Regions from separate parts of the Pseudorhodoferax sp. LjRoot39 genome, predicted to be linked through region 3. Evidence: predicted binding sites of a transcription regulator. Region 3 holds the regulator's gene; each other region holds the start of a gene.
What was found. Region 3 encodes HrcA, which represses chaperone genes, less so after heat shock. Its sites were predicted from a motif close to TTAGCACTCNNNNNNNNNGAGTGCTAA; they were not measured.

Region 1: the regulator HrcA is predicted to act here: its motif matches at 1,978-2,004, upstream of rpoH (RNA polymerase sigma factor RpoH).
Region 2: the regulator HrcA is predicted to act here: its motif matches at 1,440-1,466, upstream of groES (co-chaperone GroES).

The regions. Positions count from the first base shown of each region.
Region 1 is NZ_CAXUQL020000001.1:7,352,524-7,357,365, forward strand. It holds gene ACSQ4M_RS34315 (PaaI family thioesterase) at 1-220, opposite strand, end outside; gene ACSQ4M_RS34320 (MerR family transcriptional regulator) at 279-713, opposite strand; gene ACSQ4M_RS34325 (MBL fold metallo-hydrolase) at 821-1,879, shown strand; gene rpoH (RNA polymerase sigma factor RpoH) at 2,033-2,968, shown strand; gene ACSQ4M_RS34335 (hypothetical protein) at 3,052-4,467, opposite strand; gene ACSQ4M_RS34340 (SCO family protein) at 4,478-4,842, opposite strand, start outside.
Region 2 is NZ_CAXUQL020000001.1:2,590,806-2,595,647, reverse strand. It holds gene mrdA (penicillin-binding protein 2) at 1-753, shown strand, start outside; gene ACSQ4M_RS12280 (hypothetical protein) at 783-1,043, opposite strand; gene groES (co-chaperone GroES) at 1,543-1,833, shown strand; gene groL (chaperonin GroEL) at 1,884-3,533, shown strand; gene ACSQ4M_RS12265 (FHA domain-containing protein) at 3,622-4,329, opposite strand; gene pgi (glucose-6-phosphate isomerase) at 4,338-4,842, opposite strand, start outside.
Region 3 is NZ_CAXUQL020000001.1:2,744,035-2,748,876, forward strand. It holds gene recN (DNA repair protein RecN) at 1-34, opposite strand, end outside; gene ACSQ4M_RS12995 (NAD kinase) at 49-942, opposite strand; gene hrcA (heat-inducible transcriptional repressor HrcA) at 971-1,972, shown strand; tRNA gene ACSQ4M_RS13005 (tRNA-Ile) at 2,022-2,099, shown strand; gene ACSQ4M_RS13010 (trypsin-like peptidase domain-containing protein) at 2,283-3,002, shown strand; gene ACSQ4M_RS13015 (acyl-CoA dehydrogenase family protein) at 3,007-4,137, opposite strand; gene ACSQ4M_RS13020 (acyl-CoA dehydrogenase family protein) at 4,142-4,842, opposite strand, start outside.

The sequences.
Region 1 (4,842 bases), 4.6 Mb from region 3:
AGCCGCAGGCCGAATCCAGCGCCGTGGCAAGCATGCCGGCATGCAGGAAGCCGTGCTGCTGCGTCAAACCAGGCGCCCAATCCAGTTCGACCGCCACCAGGCCCGGATCGACCTGCGCCAGCCGCGCGCCCAGCGTCTGCATCGCGCCCTGGCGGGCGAAGCTGTCGTGCACACGCGCAGACCAGTCGGCCACCTGGGGTTCGAAGACGGGGTTGCTCATCGCGGCGCTCCAGACAGGTAAGTAATTGACGTTTACGTAAACGTCAATCATAGCCAGCTCAGCTGGAACGCGCCAGCAGCGCGCGCGCCTCGCGCTCGTGCGCCTTCACTTCATCAAGGTTGGCGTGCAGCTCGGTCAGCTGCGCCTCCAGCGCCTGGCGGTGCGCGGCCAGCACGTCCAGGAACTTGCGCAACTGGGGGCCGGTGTCGCGCGGGCTGTCGTACATGTCGAGGATCTCGCGCGCCTCGTTCAGCGACAGGCCCAGGCGCTTGGCCCGCAGCGTGAGCTTGAGCCGCGTGCGGTCGCGCGCGGCGTAGACGCGCACGCGGCCGCCCGGTCCGCTGCGCTGCGGCTGCAGCAGGCCCATGTCCTCGTAGAAGCGGATGGCGCGGGTGGTCAGGTCGAACTCGCGGGCCAGGTCGCCGATGCTGTAGGTGCCGGCGTCGGCGGCGGTCTCGTCGGACGGCGGGGGGCAGGAGGCATCGGTGGTCATCGGCAGGGCATACGGAGGTGACAGGTGAAAGAGCAGGCGCATTCCTAGAATGACATCGGATTACAGATGACGTTTACGTCAACGTCAACCCAACCGGCAGACACTCCATGAACGCACTCGAAAGCCAGCTGCACTACCCCTTTGGTGATCAGATGCCGGAGCCGGGCAAGACCATGGAGGTGGTGCCCGGAATGCGTTGGATCCGCATGGCGTTGCCGTTCGCACTGGACCACATCAACCTCTGGCTGCTGCGCGACGAGATCGACGGCCGCGCTGGCTGGACCGTGGTGGACTGCTGCATCGCGCGCGGCGAGGCCAAGGCGCAATGGGAAGAGGTGTTCGCCACGCAGTTGCAGGGCCTGCCGATCCTGCGCGTGATCGTCACGCACATGCATCCGGACCACATCGGCCTGGCGCATTGGCTGTGCACGCGCTGGAACGCGCCGCTGTGGATCAGCGCCACCGACTACCACGTGGCCCGGCTCAATACCCAGGGCACCAGCGGCAACGGCGGCGAAGCGGCCGCTAACTTCTTCCGCAGCCACGGGCTGGCGGACCCGGCAGCGCTGGAGCAGGTGCGCGGCCGCACCAACTACTACGCCGACATGGTGCCGGACGTGCCGCGCCAGTACATCCGCCTGCTGGACGGCATGCACCTGAGCATCGGCGGGCGCGCGTGGCGCTGCATCAGCGGCTACGGCCATGCGCCCGAACACATCGCGCTGTACTGCGAAGAAGCGGCTGTGCTGGTGGGCGGCGACATGATGCTGCCGCGCATCTCGACCAACGTCAGCGTCTACGACAACGAGCCCGAAGCCAACGCGCTGCAGCTGTTCCTGGACTCCATCGACAAGTTCCGGCCGCTGCCGCCCGAGACCCTGACGCTGCCAGCCCACGGCAAGCCGTTCCGCGGCCTGCACACCCGCATCGACCAGTTGCACGATCACCACCGCCAGCATCTGGAGCGCGTCATGGAGGCCTGCCGCACGCTGGGCCCGCGCACCGGCGCCGACCTGCTGCCCGTGCTGTTCACGCGCAAGCTGGATCTGCACCAGACCACCTTCGCCATGGGCGAGGCCGTGGCCCACCTGCACAAGCTGTGGTTCGACGGCCAGTTGCAACGCCGACGTGGCGAAGACGGGGTCTACCGCTTCGCCCTCGCTTAGGCCAGGCTGAAGACGCGGAACCGAAGAGCGTCCGCCAGCATCCAACCTCGGTCGGGAAGGGGTTATCCACACCCCCGTCAAGGGCGCAGACAACGCCCTTAGCACTCACCACCGGAGAGTGCTAGTATTTCCCCTGAAGGAAAGGAATCTGGTATGAGTTTTCAAACTGGAACCACGTCCGTTGCGCTTGCCACGGCGAACCCATGGTCGCTGGTCCCGCCGCTGGGCAACCTGGACGCGTACATCTCCGCGGTCAACCGCATGCCCATGCTCACGCTCGAGCAGGAGCAGGAGTACGCGCGCAAGCTCAAGAACGACAACGATCTGGAAGCCGCCGGAAAGCTGGTGCTGTCGCACCTGCGCCTGGTGGTGTCCGTGGCCCGCCAATACCTGGGCTACGGCCTGCCGCACGGCGACCTGATCCAGGAAGGCAATGTGGGCCTCATGAAGGCCGTCAAGCGCTTCGACCCCGAACAGGGCGTGCGCCTGGTCAGCTACGCGCTGCACTGGATCAAGGCCGAGATGCACGAGTACATCCTGAAGAACTGGCGCATGGTCAAGGTGGCGACCACCAAGGCCCAGCGCAAGCTGTTCTTCAACCTGCGCTCGATGAAGCAGGGCTTCAAGGCCGATGCGGCCGAGGGCGAGACCCACCGCGACTCGCTCAGCGAGGGCCAGATCGAGGCCATGGCCGAGCAGCTCAACGTGAAGCGCGAGGATGTGATCGAGATGGAAGCCCGGCTGTCGGGCGGCGACGTGATGCTCGATCCCGGCCCGTCCGACGACGGCGAGGACAGTTACGGTCCGATCGCCTATCTGGCCGACGCCAAGCAGGAGCCTACGGCGCTGATCGAGTCGCGCCAGCGCGACCGGCTGGCCAGCGATGGCATCAGCACGGCCCTGGCCGAGTTGGACCCGCGCAGCCGGCGCATCGTCGAGGAGCGCTGGCTCAAGGTCAACGACGACGGCTCTGGCGGCATGACGCTGCACGAGCTGGCGGCCGACTACGGCGTGAGCGCCGAGCGCATCCGCCAGATCGAATCGGCGGCCATGAAGAAGATGAAGAAGGCGCTGGCGTACTACGCCTGACCGCCGGCTCCCTCCTGCAAAACGCCAGCGCCTGCGCTGGCGTTTTGCTTTCTGGACGCACGATCCGGGTTCGGGGATTCGATTCAAGGCCGGGCGAGCAGCGTGTCCGGCTGCAGCGCGCCCACGACCACCGGCGGGCCGTTCAGGCGCTGAACCTGCAAAGGGTGGACATACTGGGCCGAAGGCACGGCCGTTCCGGCCTGCACGACCTGGTATGCCAAGGCCATGCCGCGGTCGTTGACCCGGTAGTCGTAGCGTGCAGGCTGCATGAAGACGCTCCAGTCGGTTTGGCGGCTGTTGACATCGGTGTGCTCCACCGGAATCTGCAAGCCGCCGCGCCCCACCAGCAGGTTGTTGGCCAACAGCACCCGTTCGGTTCCTGGCGCCGCGCGCACGAAGGTTCCGCCATGCGGGTGGTCGTTGACCAGGGTGTTGCTGGCGAGCTCCAGCGTATTGCGCTGATGGGCCAGCCCCTCGGCGCCGAAGCTCACCATGACGGAGTTCTCCGTCCTGCGCCCCTGCTGCACCACATTGCCCACCAGGCGAACCACCCCTCCATTGGGGAAGTCCATTTCGTAGCTGGCCCGGCCACCCTCTTCGTCGGTCAGGCGGTTGTAGAACACCTCGTTCACCGCAGCCCGGCTCTTGAGCAGGTGCCCCGTGTCGGCGTGGTGCAGGTAACTGCCCGTGATGCTGAAGCGGCCGATGTGGCCGACGTAGATGTTGTGGCTCTGGCCGTCGCCGTCGCCGTTGTAGCCGAACTCGCTGGACGCGACTTCCAGCTGGCTGTCGGGCTGGCTGCCGATGGTCAGGATGCCGTTCTGGTTGCCCCAGAACAGGCAGTGCGCAACCCGCAAGTGCCCGCCTTCGAAGCGGATGCCGGCGCCGTTCTTGTCCGCGACCTTCGCGCCGACGAAGTCGAAGCCCGAAATATCGAAGTCGCCGTTGCGGATGACCCAGATGGCTTTGCCCTGCGCACTGCGGCCGTCGGCGATCAGCCGGACGCGGCCACCGACGGCCCGGATCGTCAGCTGCTTCTGGCCCCAGACCGCCACGTCGCCCCGGTAGGTGCCTGCCTGCACTTCCACGGTATCCCCGCTGCGTGCCAGCTTCGCCGCGGCGGCGATCGAGAGCAGCGCCTCTTGCGGCCCGACCCGCCACACCTTGCCCTGCGGCAACGGTTGCTCCGTGAGCGGCGGAGCCGCCCGCTCCGGCACCGGTGGAACGACGAACACGGTGCGCCGCCGCTCGGCGATGGATGGTGCATCGAACCAGCCGCGCAACAGCCCCATGGCCGGCAGCGCCACGGTCTCGAGCTTGTTATGCCCCTGCAACCGACGCTCCGCGTAGTCCATCAGCTCGCCCGGCGTGCGGCCGACGCGCTGGTACGCCCACCAGCCAATGGCCAGCCCGACGAGCCCCCCGCACAGGATCAGCGCGGCCAGCCAATGCAGCCAACGTCCTCTCGACTTGCCTTTGCGGCTGGATGGTGCGCGCATGGCCGACCGCTCAACCGGCCTGCTTCAGCAACTGCCGCACATCGGCGAGCAACGCATCGGCCCCGGAGCCGTAACGCACGTACAGGCGCAGCCGCCCCTGCGGGTCGTAGACATAGCTGCCGGCCGAATGGTCCATGGTGTAGCTGGTGGGCGTCTTGCCTTCGACCTTCTTGTAGTACACCTTGAAGTCCTTGGCCAGCGCCGCCAGGCCTTCGGGCGAGGTGCGCAAGGCCAGGAAGCTCGGGTCGAAGTTCGCCATGTAGGCTTTCAGCACCTCGGGCGTGTCGCGCTCGGGGTCCACCGTCACGAACAGGCCTTGCAGCTTGTCGCCGTCCGCGCCCAGCGACTGCTTGACCTGGGCCAGCTCGGCCATGG
Region 2 (4,842 bases), 150 kb from region 3:
GACATGCGGCGTGCGATCCAGCATTCGTCCAACACCTATTTCTTCTCGCTGGCCGTGGACATGGGCGTGGACGCCATCCACGACTTCATGGCACCGCTGGGCTTCGGCCAGATCACGGGCATCGATCTGCCGGGCGAGGTGCGTGGCGTGCTGCCCAGCATGGACTGGAAACGCCAGGCCTACAAGCGCGCCGACCAGGGCCGCTGGTTCCCGGGCGAGACCGTCTCGCTGGGCATCGGCCAGGGCTACAACAACTTCACCATGCTGCAGCTGGCGGTGGCCGAAGCCACGCTGGCCGCGGGTGGCATCAAGCACCAGCCGCACCTGGTGCGCGCGCTGCAGGACCTGTCCAGCGGCCAGATCACGCCGCAGCCGCAGCCGCCCGGCGAAGACCTGCACTTCGCCCCGCGCAACGTCGACGTGGTGCGCGACGGCCTCGTCGCCGTGATCAAGGAAGGTACCGGCAAGCAGGTGTTCGCAGGCGCGGCCTACAGCGCGGCCGGCAAGACCGGCACGGCCCAGGCCGTCACGCTGCGCCAGGGGGCCAAGTACAACGCCCGCGCGATGGAAGAGCACCAGCGCGACCATTCCTTGTTCGCGGCCTTCGCGCCGGTGCAGGCACCGCAGATCGCCCTGGCTGTCATCGTCGAGAACGCGGGCTGGGGCGCGGCGGCAGCGGCACCGATCGCGCGGCGGGTGTTCGACTACTGGCTGGACCCGCACCGCAGCGAGCGGGCGGAAGAAGTGCACTGAGGCTGGCGCCGGGCGGACGCCGGGCGGACCTACTGCACCGCCTCGTGCGCGTGCGCCACGGCCTGCGGCGCGACATACGGCGACTCCACCACGCGGTCCACGGTGCAGAGCAGCCCGGCCCCCAGCATCGACTCGTACTGGTCGCGCGTGACAGGCATGCGGAACAGGGCGGCCGCGCCGTCGACATGGTCGGCCCGCAGCCATTCGAGGCAGCCCTTGCCCAAACGGTAGCGGTGCGCTCCCTCGGGAACGTAGATGCCCAGTTCGTGCAGCTTGTCTCGAACGTTCATGGCGATCTCCCGATGGAGGTTGGTGTGCAGTCTGAACCGGCGTGCGCGCCGCCGGTGCCGCACGGTAGCCTGTCCTGCGCAGCAGGCCAGGGAAAGATGGCGCCCGGGTTTCGCTCCGGGCGAGCGGGAGAGATCTGTTCTCCGACAGCCACGCAACCCGTGGAACCAGAAGCAGTCACGCCTGGGGCCAGCATAAGGGAGTCGTGTGACAGCTCCGGCAAGCCCCCAGAGGACGCGGGTGGTTGGCGCCGGCTGGCCGCGGCCGTGCTGCCGGCCCGCCCATGCACTGGCCTGGCGAGGCCTGCGCCGCCGCCTGCCATGTGGCGGGCGACGCCGTGCCGCATCCGCAGCAGTTTTTTCCCCCACCACTTGAACCGCCACGATTCGCCCTTATGATTAGCACTCGCTGGGGATGAGTGCTAACACTGCATTCAACCCCACGTTTTTCAGACCAGCAGCCGCCGGCTGCCCCCTTTCCAACGCTCTTCAGGAGATGCAATTGAAACTTCGTCCTTTGGCCGATCGCGTGATCGTCAAGCGCATTGACAGCGAAACCAAGACCGCCTCGGGCATCGTGATCCCCGACAGCGCCGCCGAGAAGCCTGACCAAGGCGAGATCCTGGCCGTGGGTCCGGGCAAGCTGGACGACAACGGCAAGCGTATCGAACCGAACGTCAAGGTCGGCGACCGCGTGCTGTTCGGCAAGTACTCGGGCCAGACCGTCAAGGTCGATGGCGACGAACTGCTGGTGATGAAGGAAGACGACCTGTTCGCAGTCGTCGAGAAGTAAGTTCTTCTCGCCTCGCACCCTCTTACTGAATCGAATCCGGAGAATTACACATGGCAGCTAAAGACGTCATTTTCGGCGGTGAAGCCCGCGCCCGCATGGTCGAAGGCGTGAACATCCTGGCCAACGCGGTCAAGGTCACCCTGGGCCCCAAGGGCCGCAACGTGGTTCTGGAGCGCTCGTTCGGCGCCCCCACCGTGACCAAGGACGGCGTGTCCGTGGCCAAGGAAGTCGAACTGAAGGACAAGCTCCAGAACATGGGCGCCCAGATGGTCAAGGAAGTCGCTTCCAAGACCTCCGACAACGCTGGCGACGGCACCACGACCGCAACGGTCCTGGCCCAGGCCATCGTGCGCGAAGGCATGAAGTACGTGGCCGCCGGCATGAACCCGATGGACCTGAAGCGCGGCATCGACAAGGCTGTCGCAGCCCTGATCGTCGAGCTGAAGAAGGCCTCCAAGGCCACCACGACCTCCAAGGAAATCGCGCAAGTCGGCTCCATCTCGGCCAACAGCGACGAATCCATCGGCAAGATCATCGCTGACGCGATGGACAAGGTCGGCAAGGAAGGCGTCATCACCGTCGAAGACGGCAAGAGCCTGGACAACGAGCTGGACGTCGTCGAAGGCATGCAATTCGACCGCGGCTACCTGTCGCCCTACTTCATCAACAACCCGGAAAAGCAAGCCGCGCTGTTGGACAACCCCTTCGTGCTGCTGTTCGACAAGAAGATCAGCAACATCCGCGAACTGCTGCCCACGCTGGAAGCCGTCGCCAAGGCCGGCCGTCCGCTGCTGATCATTGCCGAAGAAGTCGACGGCGAAGCGCTGGCGACCCTGGTGGTCAACACCATCCGCGGCATCCTGAAGGTCGTGGCTGTCAAGGCTCCTGGCTTCGGCGACCGCCGCAAGGCCATGCTGGAAGACATCGCCATCCTGACGGGCGGCAAGGTCATCGCTGAAGAAGTCGGCCTGACGCTGGAGAAGGTCACGCTGGCCGATCTGGGCCAGGCCAAGCGCATCGAAGTGGGCAAGGAAAACACCACCATCATCGATGGCGCCGGTGCCGCTGCCGACATCGAAGCCCGCGTCAAGCAAGTGCGCGTGCAGATCGAAGAAGCGACCAGCGACTACGACCGTGAAAAGCTGCAGGAGCGCGTGGCCAAGCTGGCCGGCGGTGTTGCCGTGATCAAGGTTGGCGCTGCCACCGAAGTCGAAATGAAGGAAAAGAAGGCCCGCGTCGAAGACGCGCTGCACGCCACCCGTGCTGCCGTCGAAGAAGGCATCGTGGCTGGTGGCGGCGTCGCGCTGCTGCGCGCCAAGCAAGCCGCTGGCACCATCAAGGGCGACAACGCTGACCAAGACGCCGGCATCAAGCTGGTGCTCAAGGCCATCGAAGCCCCCCTGCGCGAAATCGTCTACAACGCCGGTGGCGAAGCCTCCGTCGTCGTCAACGAAGTGCTGAACGGCAAGGGCAACTACGGCTTCAACGCTGCCAACGACAGCTACGGCGACATGATCGAGATGGGCATCCTGGACCCGACCAAGGTGACCCGTACGGCGCTGCAAAACGCGGCTTCCGTGTCCTCGCTGATGCTGACGACCGAAGCCATGATCGCCGAAGCACCGAAGGACGACGCTCCTGCCGGTGGCATGCCTGGTGGCATGGGTGGCATGGGTGGCATGGGCGACATGGGCATGTAATGCCTGCCCGGTGTGGCCGCCAGGCCGCACCAGCCAAGAAAAAGCCCCGCGGCGCAAGCTGCGGGGCTTTTTTCGTTCTGCGTGCTGCTCAGCCGACGGAACTGTCGCGCTGCCCGACGCGCGCCTGGGCCTGGCTCACGCGGGCCAGGGCTTCCTCGAAGCTCGTGAACCAGGCCTGCTGCACGGCCGGCGAACAGTGCGGGATCCAGGTGCGCAGCGTGTCTTCGATGGCACTTCGCATGAACTGGCCGGCCTGCTGCGCCGTGACCGTGGCCGGCAGCGGGGCGGCGCCACAACCCATGCCCTGCAGCAGTTCGCCCACCGTGCCCTGGGCCGGGCCGGCCTGCGGCGGCGCGCTCATGCCCGATGCGACGAAACCGGCCGAGGAGTCGTCGAACAGCGCGAGATCGGGCCAGGGCGGTACATGCCGGGACAGCGGCTCGCCGGTCATGTCGTCGAACAAGGCCTCCTCGTCGCCCGGGGCCAGCTCGTGCTCGCCCGCGTCGGACACCAGCAAGGAGAAGCGGCCGATGCGCAGCACGTCGCCTGCGGTCAGCGCGGCCTCCTCGGCCGTGGCCAGCAGGCCGCCGTTGTGGATGATGGTGTTCAGGCCCATGTTGACCAGCACGAAGCCGGTGGGCCGCCATTCCACGCGCGCATGCAGGCGCGAGACCGAACGCTCGGCATCGCTGAGCACCAGGGTGTTCTGTGAGGCCCGGCCCAGCGTGCCGCCCTGCGGGCCGAACACGACCCCGGGATCGGCCGAACCTTCGATGGACAAGCGCAGTGCCGGCATGGCGGTTCTCAAGCGCGCAGGCGTTGCAGCAGGCCGGCGGTGGAAGCGTCCAGCCCGCTGGCATCGCCACTGGCCAGGCGCGGCTCGATGTCCTTGGCCAGCACCTTGCCCAGCTCCACGCCCCACTGGTCGAAGCTGTTGATGCCCCAGACCGAGCCGCTGGTGAACACGCGGTGCTCCTGCAGCGCGATCAGCGCGCCCAGGCTGCGCGGCGTGAGTTGTTGCAGCAGCAGGAAACTGCTGGGCCGGTTGCCCGGAAAGTCGCGGTGGCCGCCGGCATCGGGCTTGCCCTGCATCAGAGCCTGGGCCTGGGCCAGCGCATTGGCCAGCAGCGCGCTCTGGTGGCCTGGCAGGCTGTGGGTGGCCTCGCGCACGGCGACGAATTCGACCGGCACCACGTCCGTACCCTGGTGCAGCATCTGGAAATAGGCGTGCTGGCCATTGGTGCCGGGCTCGCCCCACAGCACCGGCGAGGTGCCGTAGGGCAGCGCGCCGCCGTGGCGGTCCACGCGC
Region 3 (4,842 bases):
GTTCGCGCACGATCACGAAATCGCGCAGTTGCATGCGCCTGAGCATCTTCAGCCGCCTCCGTTCCAGTGCAGTTTGGCCCGCAGCGTGTCGAAATAGTGCCAGCCCTTGGGATGCAGGAAGCGCACGCGGTGCTGCGAGCGCCGCACCGTGATGCGGTCGCCTTGCTGCAGCGAGGCCAGCGACTGCATGTCGAAATTGGCGCTGGCATCGCGTTCGGACACCAGCTCGACGGCCACCTCGGCCGGGTCGGCCAGCACCAGCGGCCGGTTCGACAGCGAATGCGGTGCGATCGGCACCAGCACCCAGCCCGGGATCGAGGGATGCATGAGCGGCCCGCCGGCCGACAGCGCATAGGCCGTCGATCCGGTGGGCGTGGCGACGATCAGCCCGTCGCAGCGCTGGTTGGACATGAAATGCCCGTCGATCTCGATGCGCAGCTCCACCATGCCCGAGGTCGGGCCGCGGTTGATCACCACGTCGTTCATCGCCCGCGCGTCGAACACGCACTCGCCTGCGCGCATCACGCGCGCATGCATGAGGCTGCGGTGGTCTTCCTCGTAGGCGCCGGCCAGCATGGGGGCCAGCGTGGTCTGGTAACCCTCCAGCGGGATGTCGGTGATGAAGCCCAGCCGGCCCTGGTTGATGCCGATCAGCGGCACGCCGTAGGGCGCCAGCTGCCGGCCGATGCCCAGCATGGTGCCGTCGCCGCCGACCACCAGGGCCAGGTCGCACTGCTCGCCGATGGCCTCGATGTCCTGGGCCTCGAACTCGTGCAGGCCGGCATTGGCCTGGGTCTGCCGGTCCACCACCAGCTCGCAGCCCTGGCTGACCAGGAACTGCGCGATCTCGCGCATGGCCGGTGACGGCGTCGAGGACGAACCGCCGAAGGCCGAAGGCTGGTACTTGCCGAACAGCGCGACCCGGCGGAACGTGGATTTCATTGGCAAATTACATCACTAAAATGTGCCAATGCTGGATGACAGAGCCAAGTTGTTGATGAAAGCGCTGGTCGAGCGCTACATCGCCGATGGCCAGCCCGTGGGCTCGCGGACATTGTCCAAGGCCTCGGGCCTGGAGCTGTCGCCCGCCACCATTCGCAATGTGATGTCCGACCTCGAGGAACTGGGCCTGATCGCCAGTCCCCACACCTCGGCCGGGCGCATCCCCACGGCCCGCGGCTACCGTCTGTTCGTCGACACCATGCTGACGGCCCAGCGCGACCAGCTGCCGGCGCAGCGCCTGGCGGCCGAGCAGCCGCAGAAGGTCATCGCCAACGCAGCCAACCTCCTGTCCAGCCTGTCGCAGTTCGTTGGTGTGGTGCTGGCGCCGCGCCGGGCCTCGGTGTTCCACCACATCGAGTTCCTGCGCCTGTCCGAGCGGCGCGTGCTGGTCATCATCGTCTCGCCCGACGGCGACGTGCAGAACCGCGTGCTGTTCACCGAGGCCGACTACACCCAGTCGCAGCTGGTCGAGGCGGCCAACTACCTGAACGCCAACTACGTGGGCATGGCCTTCGAGCAGGTGCGCGACAAATTGGCCAGCGAGGTCGAAACCCTGCGCAGCGAGATCGCCACGCTGATGCAGGCCGCCGTCAACCTGAGCACCGATGCCTCGGACGCGCAGGACGAGGTCGTGATCTCGGGCGAGCGCAACCTGTTGGCCATCAGCGATTTCTCCAGCGACATGCGGCACCTGCGCCGTGCCTTCGACCTGTTCGAGCAGAAGACGCAGCTGCTGCGCCTGCTCGACGTGTCCAGCCGCGCCGAGGGCGTGCGCATCTACATCGGCGGCGAGAGCCAGGTCGTTCCGTTCGAGGAGCTGTCCGTGGTCAGCGCGCCCTACGAGGTCGACGGCCAGATCGTCGGCACGCTGGGCGTGATCGGCCCCACGCGCATGCCCTACGACCGCATGATCCAGATCGTGGACATCACCTCCAAGCTGGTCAGCAACGCGCTGAGCCGGCCGCGCTAGCACCCCTACAATCGGCGCCGCCCGCCACCGGTCGCGACCGGTACGGCGCGGGGCCCTAGCTCATGTTGGTTAGAGCAGCGGACTCATAATCCGTTGGTGCCGAGTTCGACTCTCGGGGGCCCTACCAACACCCCTGCAGTGCTTGAGGCCATGCCCGATGGATGGCGCAGTGCCCATCGCAGGTCGGCCACATGTGTTCGCCGTGCCATCCGGGGCTTCTGCCACAGACCTGTCAGACTCGCACCACGACCTTCCTGGTGCCCTGGCCGTCATTTCCATCTGAGCGCACCGCAGTCCTGGAGCGCATGCAATGACGGAATCCATTCTCCTGACCACCGCACGGGTCACCACCTTCGATGGCGACCGGCTGCTGACCGGGGCCAGCGGCTTCTTCTTCGAGCGCGCGGAGCGGCTGTTCTTCGTGACGAGCCGGCACGTGCTGCAGGACGCGCCCAGCAAGCACCACCCCAACCGCATCGAGATCGAGCTGCATGTCGATGCCGTGAACCTCACGCGCTCGGCCATGCTGTCGGTCTGGCTGTTCAAGGACGGCAAGAGCCAGTGGCGCCAGGGCCAGGACTCGGGTGGCGAGATCGACGTCGCCGTCATCGAGATCGACCGTGCCACCGTGCCGGCGGCGGCCGAGTTCCGCTGCTTCACCGCCGCGCACCTGCAGGTCGAATTGAGCCAGGTCGAGGTCGGCACGGGGCTGCTGGTGGTCGGCTTCCCGCTGGGCTTTCACGACACGATGTACCACCTGCCCGTGGTGCGCCATGCCGTGATCGCTTCGGCCTTCGGCATCCGCTTCCAGGGGCAGGGCTTCTTCCTGACGGATGCGCGCACGCACCGTGGCACCAGCGGTGCGCCCGTCGTCATGCGCGATGCCACGGCCGGTGCAGCGCTGCCCTGGAAGCTGCTGGGCGTGCACTCGTCCCGCATCGACATGGGCACGCGCGACCTGGTGCTGGACGAGTCGCTCGGCCTGAATGCCGCCTGGTATGCCGCCATCCTGCTGACGCTGACGGCGTGATCGCTCAGTAGCCGCCCATGGTGGCCAGCCGGTCGGCATGAAAGCCGGCATCGCCGTAGCGCTCCTGCAGCACGCGCACGCGCTTCATGAAGAAGCCCATCTCGAACTCATCGGTCATGCCCATGCCGCCGTGCATCTGCACACCTTCCTGCACCGCCAGCGTGGCGCTGCGGCCGGCACGGGACTTGGCGACCGACACGGCGGCGCTGGCTTTTGCGGGGTCGGCGTCCAGCGCCTGCAGGGCCTGGCCCACGGCGGCGCGGGCCAGTTCGATGTCCACCATGAGCACCGCAGCGCGGTGCTGCAGCGCCTGGAATTCGCCGATCACGCGGTCAAACTGGCGGCGCTCCTTGAGGTAGGCCAGGGTCCGCGCGAACACTTCATCGGCGATGCCCAGCAGCTCGGCCGCGGCGGCGGCGCGGCCTGCGTCCAGTGCGGCCTGCAGCGCGGCGTTGCCCTGGTCGGGCGCGCCGAGCAGGGCATCGGCGCCCAGCTGTACATCCTGAAGTTGCAGCCGGGCCGAAGCCTGGGAGTCCACCATTGCCACGCGTTCGGTCTGCACGCCCGGTGTGCCGCGTGGCAACACGAACAGCCCGATGTCGCCGGCTCCACGGCCCGTGCGGGCCGCCACGACGAGCAGGTCCACGGCATGGCCGAACTCGACGAAGGTCTTGCTGCCGTTCAGCACCCAGCCTTCGCCGTCGCGCCGCGCGGTCAGCGCGATCTGCGCCGGATCGTGCTTGCTGCGCTCGTCCACGGCCAGCGCCGCGATGCGTTCGCCGCTCGCAATCGCCGGCAGCAGCGCGGCGCACTGGGCCTCGCTGCCGGCGGCGCGGATGGCACTGGCCGCCACGATGGCAGACGCGCTGAAGGGCAACACGCTCAGGTGCCGGCCGATTTCCTGCATGAGCAGGCCGGCGTCGGCATGGCCCAGGCCCAGGCCGCCATGCACCTCGGGCACCAGCATGCCCGTGAATCCCAGGCCGGCGAAGCGCTGCCACAGCCCGCGGTCGAAACCATCGCCCGTGGTCTGGGCGCGCAGCGTGCGCAGTTGTGCCACAGGCGCCTGTTCGGACAGAAAGGCGCGCGCGCTGTCGCGCAGCATGGTCTGTTCCTGTGTGGGGAGATAAGACATGGGATCAGGCTCCGGGCAGTTCGAGGATGCGTTTGGCGACCACGTTGAGCTGCACCTCGCTGGTGCCGCCCTCGATGGAGTTGCCCTTGGTGCGCAGCCAGGCGCGCGCCGCGTGTCCCTGCTGCGAGCGCGCGCTGTCCCACTCCAGCGCGTCGCCGCCGCCGGCGGCCATCAGCAGTTCGTGTCGGCGCTTGTTGAGTTCGGCGCCGTAGTACTTGAGCACCGAGGAGAAGGCCGGGTGCGCCTGCCCCGCGCGCGCCACCTCGCCGAAGCGTGCCAGCAGCGCGCGGAAGGCCGCCTCGTCCACCTCGAACTCGGCGATCTGCGCGCGCAGCAGCGGGTCGGCCAGCCGCCCCTGTGCGTCGGCACCCACCTGCTCCAGCGCCGTGCGGCCCAGCGGCGTGGGCGCGGCGCGGTCGCCGATGGCGCTGATCATCTCGCGCTCGTGCGTGAGCAGGTACTTGGCGACCGTCCAGCCCGCGCCGGCCTGGCCGACCAGGTTGCGCTTGTCCACGCGCACGTTGTCGAAGAAGGTCTCGCAGAACGGCGACTTGCCCGAGATCAGCAGGATGGGCCGGGTCGAGACGCCTTTGCTCGCCATGTCGAACAGCACGAAGCTGATGCCGGTGTGCTTGCTGGTCTTGGTGTCGGTGCGCACCAGACAGAAGATCCAGTCGGCCTTGTCGGCGTAGGAGGTCCAGATCT